4 regions of the Lelliottia amnigena genome follow, and region 4 is predicted to be linked to each of the others. Evidence: predicted binding sites of a transcription regulator. Region 4 holds the regulator's gene; each other region holds the start of a gene.
What was found. Region 4 encodes PurR, which represses purine synthesis genes. Its sites were predicted from a motif close to CANGCAAACGTTTGCNTG; they were not measured.
Positions count from the first base shown of each region.

Region 1: a site for PurR is predicted at 1,414-1,431, ahead of purH (bifunctional phosphoribosylaminoimidazolecarboxamide formyltransferase/IMP cyclohydrolase). Genes of this name have one in related genera too.
Region 2: a site for PurR is predicted at 1,768-1,785, ahead of glyA (serine hydroxymethyltransferase). Genes of this name have one in related genera too.
Region 3: a site for PurR is predicted at 1,398-1,415, ahead of purL (phosphoribosylformylglycinamidine synthase). Genes of this name have one in related genera too.

Region 1 is NZ_CP077236.1:2,094,165-2,097,335, reverse strand. It holds rRNA gene I6L74_RS09830 (16S ribosomal RNA) at 1-976, opposite strand, end outside; gene purH (bifunctional phosphoribosylaminoimidazolecarboxamide formyltransferase/IMP cyclohydrolase) at 1,538-3,127, shown strand; gene purD (phosphoribosylamine--glycine ligase) at 3,142-3,171, shown strand, end outside.
Region 2 is NZ_CP077236.1:570,514-573,684, forward strand. It holds gene I6L74_RS02670 (DoxX family protein) at 1-351, shown strand, start outside; gene glyA (serine hydroxymethyltransferase) at 400-1,653, opposite strand; gene hmpA (NO-inducible flavohemoprotein) at 1,956-3,146, shown strand.
Region 3 is NZ_CP077236.1:580,452-583,622, reverse strand. It holds gene mltF (membrane-bound lytic murein transglycosylase MltF) at 1-1,233, opposite strand, end outside; gene purL (phosphoribosylformylglycinamidine synthase) at 1,500-3,171, shown strand, end outside.
Region 4 is NZ_CP077236.1:3,690,951-3,694,121, forward strand. It holds gene punC (purine nucleoside transporter PunC) at 1-477, opposite strand, end outside; gene punR (DNA-binding transcriptional activator PunR) at 590-1,501, shown strand; gene purR (HTH-type transcriptional repressor PurR) at 1,520-2,545, opposite strand; gene cydH (cytochrome bd-I oxidase subunit CydH) at 2,842-2,931, shown strand; gene I6L74_RS17405 (MFS transporter) at 3,095-3,171, shown strand, end outside.

The DNA of each region.
Region 1 (3,171 bases), 1.6 Mb from region 4:
TTCTTCGCGTTGCATCGAATTAAACCACATGCTCCACCGCTTGTGCGGGCCCCCGTCAATTCATTTGAGTTTTAACCTTGCGGCCGTACTCCCCAGGCGGTCGACTTAACGCGTTAGCTCCGGAAGCCACTCCTCAAGGGAACAACCTCCAAGTCGACATCGTTTACGGCGTGGACTACCAGGGTATCTAATCCTGTTTGCTCCCCACGCTTTCGCACCTGAGCGTCAGTCTTTGTCCAGGGGGCCGCCTTCGCCACCGGTATTCCTCCAGATCTCTACGCATTTCACCGCTACACCTGGAATTCTACCCCCCTCTACAAGACTCTAGCCTGCCAGTTTCGAATGCAGTTCCCAGGTTGAGCCCGGGGATTTCACATCCGACTTGACAGACCGCCTGCGTGCGCTTTACGCCCAGTAATTCCGATTAACGCTTGCACCCTCCGTATTACCGCGGCTGCTGGCACGGAGTTAGCCGGTGCTTCTTCTGCGAGTAACGTCAATCACTGTGGTTATTAACCACAATGCCTTCCTCCTCGCTGAAAGTACTTTACAACCCGAAGGCCTTCTTCATACACGCGGCATGGCTGCATCAGGCTTGCGCCCATTGTGCAATATTCCCCACTGCTGCCTCCCGTAGGAGTCTGGACCGTGTCTCAGTTCCAGTGTGGCTGGTCATCCTCTCAGACCAGCTAGGGATCGTCGCCTAGGTGAGCCATTACCCCACCTACTAGCTAATCCCATCTGGGCACATCTGATGGCAAGAGGCCCGAAGGTCCCCCTCTTTGGTCTTGCGACATTATGCGGTATTAGCTACCGTTTCCAGTAGTTATCCCCCTCCATCAGGCAGTTTCCCAGACATTACTCACCCGTCCGCCGCTCGTCACCCGAGAGCAAGCTCTCTGTGCTACCGCTCGACTTGCATGTGTTAGGCCTGCCGCCAGCGTTCAATCTGAGCCATGATCAAACTCTTCAATTTAAGTTTGATGCTCTTGAATTAAACTTCGTAATGAATTACGTATGTTCACTCAGAGACTTTGGTATTCATTTAGCGTCCGAAGACGTTTAGAATCCATGTCACTTTGAGTGCCCACACAGATTGTCTGATAAATTGTTAAAGAGCAGTGCAACGCGGCTTTCGCTCACCGTTGCGAGGTGGCGTATATTACGCTTTCCTCTTTCAGAGTCAATCCTTTATTTCAGGATTTTTCTCTTCAACCGAACCGGCTGTTTGTGTGAAGTGATTCACATCTGCCGTGTCGATGGAGGCGCATTATAGGGAGTTCTCGATCATCCGCAATACTTAAATGACAGAAAAATGACTGACTGCTGCATTCCACAGCAAAACCCCGCCTTATACCTGTTTTCACACAGACTTATCCACAATGCTGCGAAAATTTGAAAAATCACGAGCGGTGCGCAAACGTTTTCGTTAAAATGCACGCGCTAAACAAGGATGCCCCGTTAGGGGTGTTAGATGAGTTTTTTGCGAAAAATTCATCTAACACTCTCTGTCATCGTGAAATCCAGGGGATTTACCATGCAACAACGTCGTCCAGTCCGCCGCGCTCTGCTCAGTGTTTCTGACAAAGCCGGTATCGTCGAATTCGCTCAGGCACTTTCTGCACGTGGTGTAGAGCTGCTATCCACTGGCGGCACCGCTCGCCTGTTAGCAGATAAAGGTCTGCCGGTAACCGAAGTGTCCGATTACACCGGTTTCCCGGAAATGATGGATGGACGCGTAAAGACCCTGCATCCGAAAGTACACGGCGGCATTCTTGGTCGTCGCGGCCAGGACGACGGCATTATGGAGCAACACGACATCGCCCCGATCGATATGGTGGTCGTTAACCTTTATCCGTTCGCCCAAACCGTCGCCCGCGAAAACTGCTCACTGGAAGATGCCGTTGAGAATATCGATATCGGTGGCCCGACCATGGTGCGCTCCGCGGCGAAGAACCATAAAGATGTTGCCATCGTAGTAAAGAGCAGTGACTACGACGTCATTATTAAAGAAATGGATGCCAACGAAGGTTCTCTTCTACTGGCGACCCGTTTTGACCTCGCCATCAAAGCGTTTGAACACACTGCCGCTTACGACAGCATGATCGCTAACTACTTTGGTAGCCTGGTCCCGGCCTATCACGGCGAAAGCAACGAACCTTCTGGTCGTTTCCCACGTACCCTGAATTTGAACTTCATTAAGAAGCAGGATATGCGTTACGGCGAAAACAGCCACCAGAACGCTGCCTTCTATATAGAAGAAGAAATTAAAGAGGCATCCGTCGCAACCGCTCAACAGGTTCAAGGCAAAGCCCTCTCTTATAACAACATCGCTGATACCGATGCGGCGCTGGAGTGCGTGAAAGAGTTCAGTGAGCCAGCATGCGTCATCGTGAAACATGCAAATCCGTGTGGCGTTGCCGTCAGCACATCTATCCTTGAAGCCTACGACCGGGCTTACAAAACCGATCCGACGTCCGCATTCGGCGGCATTATCGCGTTCAACCGCGAACTTGATGCCGAGACGGCACAAGCCATTATTTCCCGCCAGTTTGTTGAAGTGATCATCGCGCCTTCCGCAACGGAAGAAGCCCTTAAAATCACCGCAGCCAAACAAAACGTTCGCGTACTGGTTTGTGGCCAGTGGGCAGAGCGTGTTCCAGGCCTGGATTTCAAACGTGTTAATGGTGGTCTGCTTGTTCAGGATCGCGATTTAGGTATGGTGACTGCGGGCGACCTGCGCGTCGTTAGCCAACGTCAACCAACCGAACAGGAACTGCGTGACGCGCTGTTCTGCTGGAAGGTCGCCAAATTTGTTAAATCCAACGCGATTGTATATTCGAAAGAGAATATGACGATCGGCATAGGCGCAGGCCAGATGAGCCGCGTTTACTCTGCCAAAATCGCCGGTATCAAAGCCAGCGATGAAGGCCTGGAAGTAAAAGGCTCCGCAATGGCATCTGATGCCTTCTTCCCGTTCCGCGACGGCATTGATGCAGCAGCAGCCGTTGGCGTGACCTGTGTTATCCAGCCGGGCGGATCCATTCGTGATGACGAAGTCATCGCCGCCGCTGACGAACACGGCATCGCCATGATCTTCACCGATATGCGTCACTTCCGCCATTAATCCCGGAGTCAGTAATGAAAGTATTAGTCATTGGTAACGGCGGG
Region 2 (3,171 bases), 1.4 Mb from region 4:
GTGGTGCTGTTTATAATTTTTGGTATTCCCAAAATGACCGGGTTTGATGGAACGGTACAATATATGACGTCGCTGGGTGCGCCCATGCCCATGCTTGCCGCGATTATTGCGGTGGTGATGGAAGTGCCTGCCGCGATCCTGATTGTACTCGGTTTCTTTACGCGCCCGCTGGCCGTGCTGTTTGTCTTTTATACGCTGGGAACGGCGGTGATCGGGCACCACTACTGGGATATGAGTGGCGATGCGGTGATGCCAAACATGATCAATTTCTACAAAAACGTCAGTATCGCTGGCGCATTTTTATTGCTGGCGGTGACCGGGCCCGGTGCTATTTCCATTGACCGGCGCTAGATAAACTAAAGGCCGCTTGCGCGGCCTTTTCTATTACGATGAGCAGAATTATGCGTACACAGGGAAACGTGCGCAGATATCCAGCACTTTACCTTTAATACGTTCGATCACCGCTTCGTCGTTGATGTTATCCAGAACATCACACATCCAGCCAGCCAGCTCTTTCACTTCAGCTTCTTTGAAGCCGCGGCGCGTCACAGCCGGAGAACCGATACGGATACCGGAAGTCACAAACGGGCTCTTCGGATCGTTCGGTACGCTGTTTTTATTCACGGTGATGTTTGCGCGGCCGAGGGCTGCGTCTGCTTCTTTACCGGTCAGATTTTTATCAACCAGATCCAGCAGGAACAGGTGGTTTTCAGTACCGCCCGAAACCACTTTGTAACCACGGTTCAGGAAGACTTCAACCATCGCTTTGGCGTTTTTCGCAACCTGCTGCTGATAAACTTTAAACTCTGGCTCCATCGCTTCTTTCAGCGCCACGGCTTTGGCCGCGATCACGTGCATCAGCGGGCCGCCCTGAGCGCTTGGGAAAACAGCAGAATTCAGTTTTTTGTACAGCTCTTCGTCACCGCCTTTCGCCAGGATCAGGCCGCCGCGCGGACCCGCCAGGGTTTTATGGGTGGTGGTGGTCACGACATGTGCGTGTGGAACCGGGTTCGGATAAACGCCTGCCGCAATCAGACCCGCAACGTGCGCCATATCGACGAACAGGTATGCACCGATGCTGTCTGCGATTTCGCGCATTTTTGCCCAGTCAACTACGCCTGAGTAAGCAGAGAAGCCACCGATAATCATCTTCGGTTTGTGGGTCTGAGCCTGCTTCGCCATGTCTTCGTAGTCAATTTTACCGGACTCATCAATGCCGTAAGGGATGATGTTGTACAGTTTGCCTGAGAAGTTAACCGGTGAGCCGTGAGTCAGGTGACCGCCTTGTGCAAGGTTCATACCCAGCACGGTGTCACCCGGTTGCAGCAGCGCGGTGTAAACCGCAAAGTTAGCCTGAGAACCGGAGTGCGGCTGAACGTTAGCGTAATCTGCGCCAAACAGCTCTTTTGCACGGTCGATCGCCAGCTGTTCAACGATATCAACGTACTCGCAACCGCCGTAATAGCGTTTGCCTGGATAACCTTCAGCGTATTTGTTGGTCAGCTGAGAACCCTGAGCCTGCATAACGCGCGGGCTGGTGTAGTTTTCGGAGGCGATCAGTTCGATGTGCTCTTCCTGACGTACTTTTTCCTGCTCCATTGCTTGCCACAGTTCTGCATCATAATCGGCAATGTTCATTTCACGCTTTAACATCCGCTTCTCCTACTCAGCTAACAATAAAATTTGGCCTAAAAAGCCGGTCCTGTTGGACAACGCGCCACAGTATAACCGAATAGTTGTGCGATAACAGGTCTTGACAAACGAATTTACGCAAACGTTTACCTGTACGCCACGCAAGGGTTTGAGGAATAAAGCCCTCACGATTTTCAACGGATTTCTTTTCAGGTTTGTGATGCACATTTTTCATGATGCACAGACCCATTTACAACGCAGGGTTATTTTTTATAAGATGCATATGAAATACATCATTAAAAAATCACCTGAAGGAAAATGCTATGTTAGACGCTCAAACCATCGCTACGGTCAAGGCCACTATTCCCCTGCTGGTTGAAACCGGACCAAAACTTACCGCCCATTTCTACGATCGCATGTTCGCGCACAACCCGGAGCTCAAAGAGATTTTCAACATGAGCAACCAGCGCAACGGCGATCAGCGCGAAGCCCTGTTCAACGCCATCGCGGCGTACGCCAGCAACATCGATAATCTTGCAGCGCTTTTGCCTGCGGTCGAAAAAATTGCCCAAAAACACACCAGCTTCCAGATCAAACCGGAGCAGTACAATATTGTCGGTAGTCATCTGCTGGCGACGCTGGATGAGATGTTCAGTCCTGGTCAGGAGGTGCTGGATGCCTGGGGCAAAGCCTACGGCGTGCTGGCGAATGTGTTTATCAATCGCGAAGCACAAATCTACAGTGAACACGCCACTAAAAACGGCGGTTGGGAAGGAACGCGTGCTTTCCGCATCGTTGAAAAAACGCCGCGTAGCGCTCTGATCACCAGTTTTGAATTTGAGCCGGTTGATGGTTTACCTGTCGCGGACTATCAGCCAGGCCAGTATCTTGGCGTGTGGATCAAGCCTGAGGGATTCCCGCATCAGGAAATCCGCCAATATTCACTGACCCGCAAGCCAAACGGTAAAGGCTATCGCATTGCGGTGAAACGCGAAGAGGGCGGCCAGGTATCAAGCTGGCTGCATAACCACGCCGTGGTGGGCGAAGAAGTTCATCTTGCCGCCCCGGCGGGGGATTTCTTTATGGCTGTTGACGCCAATACGCCTGTTACGCTGATTTCCGCAGGTGTCGGCCAAACGCCCATGCTGGCGATGCTGGACACGCTTGCTCAGGCAAAACATAGCGCTCAGGTTAACTGGTTCCACGCGGCTGAAAACGGCGATGTGCATGCCTTTGCCGATGAGATCGCCGCCATGACGGCCGGTTTGCCGCGTTTTAACGCACACACCTGGTATCGTCTCCCGACGGACGCAGACCGTGCAACGGGCCATTTTGACAGCGAAGGATTGATGGATTTAAGTCTACATGAGGGACTATTCAGCGCGCCAGAAATGCAGTTTTACGTTTGTGGGCCGGTGGCGTTTATGCAGTTTGCCGCGAAGCAGCTGGTTGAGCTGGGCGTGAATAAAGACAACATTCATTACGAATGCTTCGGCCCGCATAAAGTGCTGTAGTACGATTTCCCCTCCCGAGTGGGAG
Region 3 (3,171 bases), 1.4 Mb from region 4:
AACGTCGGACCAGCTGTCCGGGTTGCCTTTCGTTTTCGCCGTCAACGCACGGGCGTCGAGCATATGCGCGTAGCCCATATTGTAGGCCGCGAGCGCAAACCAAATCCGCTCTTCTTCCGGTACGGTATCCGGTACTTTTGCCATCATGTCCTGCAAATAGCGCGCGCCGCCACTGATGCTTTGTTCGGCGTCGGTGCGATCGGTCAGGCCGAGACTTTGAGCGGTATTTTTGGTGAGCATCATCAGCCCGCGCACACCGGTCGGTGACGTCGCCTGGGCATCCCAATGCGATTCCTGATAGGAGATAGCCGCCAGCAGACGCCAGTCAATTTCCTCGGCGTATTTCTCAAAGAGGGGCTGCAAATCGGGCAACACGCTGTCAACGGCACGCAGGAAGCTGCGGGTATCAACGTAATCAAAATCACCGCCGTGCCCTAAATATTTCTCTTCAAGCCGCGCCAGGATGCCTTCTTCATTCATGGAATTGAAAAAATCGAGTATGGCGGCGGAAAGCGTCTGATCGTCGTCGAGCGGACTAAACCAGGTGACGGGCTGTTCATCGGTCACATCAAGCGCAACGGCGATTTCTGGATGAACGCGCTGGAAAAAACTGATCGCAACAGAATCGGCGATCGTGTACGCCAGCTTTTTGTCTTTTACTTGCTCCAGCAGCGCAGTCGTGCCGAGTTTCTCATCAACTTTCCAGCTCAGATCCGGATATTTTTTCTCTTTCAGCACACGCAGATCGTCAATGACCACGTGCCCCGGTGCGACGGTGAGCTGCTGATCGTTGAGCGTGGCCATCGTACGTGGACGAACGCCACCGACGCGGTATACCACCTGCTGCGAAACAGAATAGTATGTCGGGCCAGGTTGATAGTTTTTGCTCCGCTCACTGTTATACACAAGCCCGGCGGCCAGCAGGTCGGCATCGTCATTATCCAGGTCGTCAAACAGCTGGCTGATATTCTGGCGAACGGTGATTTTGAGCTTTACGCCAAGGTAATCGGCAAACTGTTGCGCCAGTTCATAGTCCAGGCCAATGATTTTGCCATTCACATTGTTATAGGTCAGCGGGGAGTCGAGAGTACTGACGCGCAGTTCCCCCCGCGACTGAATCGCGGCGATACGGTTTTCGGCTTTGCCGAACCAGGGAATAGAAGGCCATAAGGCCGCTGCCAGCAGCAAGGTGACTATGCCGATGAGCAGATAATTAATCTTGAATTTTTTCAATTAGTTAATTCTCTGCGCCGTGCGATGCCTCAGTGTGCTGTAGTCATGTTAAGAATAAGGTTTACCATTGAATGAGCGGCATTTTGCGTAAACTTGCGCCAGTTGGCAACTAATTACAGAGACAGGTAACACCAATCGATAAAAATTCAGAATGATTTTATTTCGACGCAAACGGTTTCGTCGGCGCTCAGGATTCTCTATAATGACGCCCGTTTTCCCCTTGCGCACACTGTAAGCGCCTCAAGCGCTTCGAAGACGAGAGACTTATGATGGAAATTCTGCGTGGTTCGCCTGCACTATCTGCCTTCCGTATCAACAAACTGCTGGCACGTTTTCAGGCTGACGGCCTTCCGGTAAGCACTATTTACGCTGAGTATGTCCATTTTGCCGACCTGAATGCTCCTTTAAATGCAGAACAGCGAGCGCAGCTCGAACGCCTGCTCAAGTATGGTCCGAGTCTGAGCAGCCACACGCCGACCGGTAAACTGATTCTTGCTACACCTCGTCCGGGCACCATCTCCCCCTGGTCTTCTAAAGCGACTGACATCGCCCACAACTGCGGCCTGAGCCAGATCATTCGTCTGGAACGCGGCGTAGCGTATTACGTTGAAGCCTCGACGTTGACAGATGAACAGTGGCAGACGGTGGCCGCTGAGCTGCACGATCGCATGATGGAGAGCGTGTTTGCCTCTCTGGACGACGCGCAACAGCTGTTTTCTCATCATCAGCCTGCTCCTGTGCAAAGCGTGGATCTGCTGGGCTTGGGCCGCCAGGCGCTGATTGATGCCAACCTGCGTTTAGGGCTGGCGCTCGCGGATGACGAAATTGACTACCTGCAGGATGCGTTCATTAAGCTGAACCGCAACCCTAACGACATCGAACTGTATATGTTCGCGCAGGCGAACTCTGAGCATTGTCGTCATAAGATTTTTAACGCCGACTGGATTATCGACGGTGAAGAACAGCCAAAGTCGCTGTTCAAAATGATTAAAAACACCTTTGAGAAAAACCCTGAGCACGTGCTGTCTGCGTATAAAGACAACGCGGCGGTCATGGAAGGGTCTGAAGTGGGCCGCTTCTTCGCCGATCGCGAAGCAGGGCGCTATGACTTCCACCAGGAGCCAACGCATATCCTGATGAAGGTCGAAACGCATAACCACCCGACGGCGATTTCTCCGTGGCCGGGTGCGGCGACAGGCTCCGGCGGCGAAATTCGTGACGAAGGCGCAACCGGACGTGGCGCGAAACCAAAAGCAGGGCTGGTGGGCTTCTCCGTTTCTAACTTGCGTATTCCGGGCTTTGAACAGCCGTGGGAAGAAGATTTCGGCAAGCCTGATCGCATTGTCACCGCGCTCGATATCATGACCGAAGGCCCGCTGGGTGGCGCAGCCTTTAACAACGAATTTGGTCGCCCGGCCCTGAACGGCTACTTCCGTACCTACGAAGAAAAAGTCGACAGCCATAACGGCGAAGAGCTGCGCGGGTATCACAAACCGATCATGCTGGCGGGTGGGATCGGCAATATTCGCGCCGATCACGTCCAAAAAGGCGAGATCGTCGTGGGCGCTAAACTTATCGTCCTGGGCGGTCCGGCCATGAATATCGGTCTTGGCGGCGGCGCGGCGTCTTCTATGGCGTCCGGTCAATCTGACGCAGACCTTGATTTTGCGTCCGTTCAACGCGACAACCCGGAAATGGAACGTCGCTGTCAGGAAGTGATCGACCGCTGCTGGCAGCTTGGCGATGCCAACCCGATTCTGTTTATCCACGACGTCGGCGCGGGCGGTCTTTCGAACGCCATGCCAGAGCTGGTGAGCGATGGCGGCCGCGGCGGCCGCTTCAATCTGCGCGATATTTTGAGCGATGAGCCAGGCATGAGCCCGCTGGAAATCTGGTGTAACGAATCTCAGGAACGCTACGTGATGGCCGTTGCTGCCG
Region 4 (3,171 bases):
CCAGTCAAAATGCACCAGAATCCAGCTCCCGAGCAGCGGCGCCAGAGCCGGTGAAAGCCCCACGAGCGGCATGATGGTCGCAAAAATACGGTTAACGCGCGATGCGGGATAGTAGTCGGTGACCAGCGCCTGCCAGGTCACCGCGGCAGCACACACGCCAAACGCCTGTACAAAGCGCAGTACCAGCAGCCAGGTTGCATCACGCACCCACAGCATGCCCAGACATCCCAGCGCAAAGATGGTTAACCCGAGAAGAAGAATAGGTTTGCAGCCATAACGGTCAGAGAGCGGTCCCCACAGCAGCTGTGCGAAGGCAAAACCGGCCAGGAACAAGCTGAGGCTTGCGCTGATCGCGGCAGCAGGTGTCTGCAGGTCTTCCTGCATCGCGGCAAACGCCGGCAAATACATGTCGGTGGCTAAAAAGCCCAGCACGCTCAAACCGCCGAGCCAGACTAAGAATCCGTTGTTGGGTTGCATTGTCATTTCCTAATGAAGGCAGGTGTACTTTGGCGCAGAGTGTAGGGAGTGCAATCTGGCTTGTGAAACGCTAATATTTGGCGGTTGCGTTCAAAAATTTTGCAGGCAAAAAATGTGGTCTGAATATTCATTAGAAGTTGTGGATGCTGTCGCCCGAAATGGTAGCTTTAGCGGAGCCGCGCAAGAACTGCATCGCGTACCGTCTGCCGTCAGCTATACGGTACGTCAGATGGAGGAGTGGCTGGCGGTTCCCTTGTTCGAACGCCGTCATCGGGATGTCGTTCTGACCCCCGCTGGCGTATGGTTTTTGAAAGAAGGCCGATCTGTTATCAAAAAAATGATGATCACGCGTGAACAGTGCCAGCAGATTGCCAATGGCTGGCGCGGCCATCTTTCGATTGCGGTGGATAACATCGTTAAACCTGAACGGACGCGGCAGATGGTAGTCGATTTCTATCGCCATTTCTCGGATGTGGAACTTCGCGTGTCCCAGGAAGTGTTTAATGGCGTGTGGGATGCGTTATCCGACGGTAGGGTGGAGATGGCGATCGGCGCGACACAGGCCATTCCCGTCGGGGGCCGCTATGCCTTTCGGGACATGGGAACATTGAGCTGGCGCTGCGTGGTGGCAAGCGATCATCCTCTGGCAACGATTGAAGGCCCACTGAGTGATGACGTGTTGCGCAACTGGCCGTCGTTGGTGATGGAGGATACGTCACGATCGCTGCCAAAACGCATCACCTGGCTGCTTGATAACCAGCGGCGGGTCGTCGCGCCAGACTGGGAATCGTCGGCAACCTGTTTGTCGGCTGGGTTGTGTGTGGGGATGGTGCCTGTGCATTTCGCGCGTCCACGGATCGATCGCGGAGAATGGGTGGCGCTCGAGCTTGAAAATCCGTTTCCGGTCGCGGCCTGCTGCCTGACATGGCAGCAAAACGATATGTCGCCTGCGCTGGCCTGGTTGCTGGACTATTTAGGTGATAGTGAAACGCTGAACAGAGAGTGGCTACGGGAGCCGGAATAACCGGCCCCGTAGAAACGATTAACGACGGTAATCGCGGAACGGTCCATCAGCGACGGAGCGACGTTCAATCAGACGCGGATGGACTTCAATTGACTGAGACTCTTCACGCTTGCTGACGATACGATCCATCAGCATGTTGAACGCCGTTTCACCCAGGGAGTCTTTCGGCTGATGAATCGTCGTCAGTGCGGGAGTAAAGTAGCGAGCGTTGCGCACGTTATCATACCCGATCACGGAAATATCCTGCGGGACGCGTAAACCCAGCTCATCGGCTGCGCAAAGCGCACCCATTGCCATAATATCACCGCCGCAGAACACGGCTGTCGGACGATGTGACTGCGAAACAATCTGCTGCATCGCGCGGTAGCCCGATTCTGGCTCAAAGTCGCCCTGTACAATCCAGTTTTCCGGGACGGTAATCAGCGCTTCTTCCATGGCTTTCATAAAGCCCGCCAGGCGGCCAGCTCCGGTGTTGCGCTCAAGCGGGCCGGGGATGACACCAATCTCGCGATGACCACGTTCGATCAGGTAACGGCCAGCCATGTAACCGCCTTCGAAGGCGTTATCGTTAACGGAATCGGTAAAGTCTGCGCGCGTGTCACCCCAATCCATTACCACCATTGGGATATGACGATACTCCTCGAGCATCGACAGCACGGATTCTGGATATTCGGAACACATGACCAACAGGCCATCGACGCGCTTTTGCGCCATCATCGACAGGTAAGCGCGCTGTTTTTCCTGGCTGTTCCAGGCATTTCCCAGAATCAGGGTATAGCCTTTCTGGAAGCAGTTTTTCTCAACCGCTTCGATAATTTCGGCGAAATAGGCCGCTTCACTGCTGGTCGCCAGCAGACCAATTGACTTGGTGTGATTCACTTTCAAGCTGCGAGCAACGGCGCTCGGTGAGTAGTGCAATTCTTTGATTGCAGCCCAAACGGCGTTGCGCGTCTCTTCCGCCACGAAACGGGTTTTGTTAATTACATGTGATACGGTTGTAGTGGAAACGTTTGCGCGTTTCGCTACATCTTTAATTGTTGCCATTAGCTGTCACTCCAGACCATATCCTAAGCTCCTGATAAATTGAGAGGTAAACGTTTGCCTTCTCTCACCCTAATCTCGCAAATTGAATTGCGATACGCCGGGAAAACGACACAGGACGTCAGGAGGGGGTCAGTGGCCGGTACGCTTATAAATTTAGCGTGGAATTTTGTCTTATCTTGATGAAAAGGGGAAGCGCAAAAAAGGTTATCAGCCTAAATCCAGGAAGATTTTTGAGGTAAACTGTGTAAAAATGAGCAAGCTCACTTTTCATGTGGGGATTAAAAGGAGAAAAATTGATGAATACCGATCTTAAGTTTTCGTTAACGACCACGATTATCGTGCTGGGTTTGATTGTTGCGGCAAGTTTTACAGCTATTCTGCACTGATTCAGGCGGGGGAGAGCCTTCTCCCTCGTTTTCTTCCTTTCATTGTTACTCTCCCGACAATAATCTTTTGCCAATTTGTTAACTTCTCATTTTTTGTGATTGCTGTCATGCTTTCGGCATGTTTTTCTGTGTCGCGTAAAGGCACAGTATCCGGAGTTAATGAATGAAAATCAATTTTCCACTGCTGGCCCTTGCGATTGGCGCATTTGGGATCGGCACCACCGAGTTTTCCCCAATGGG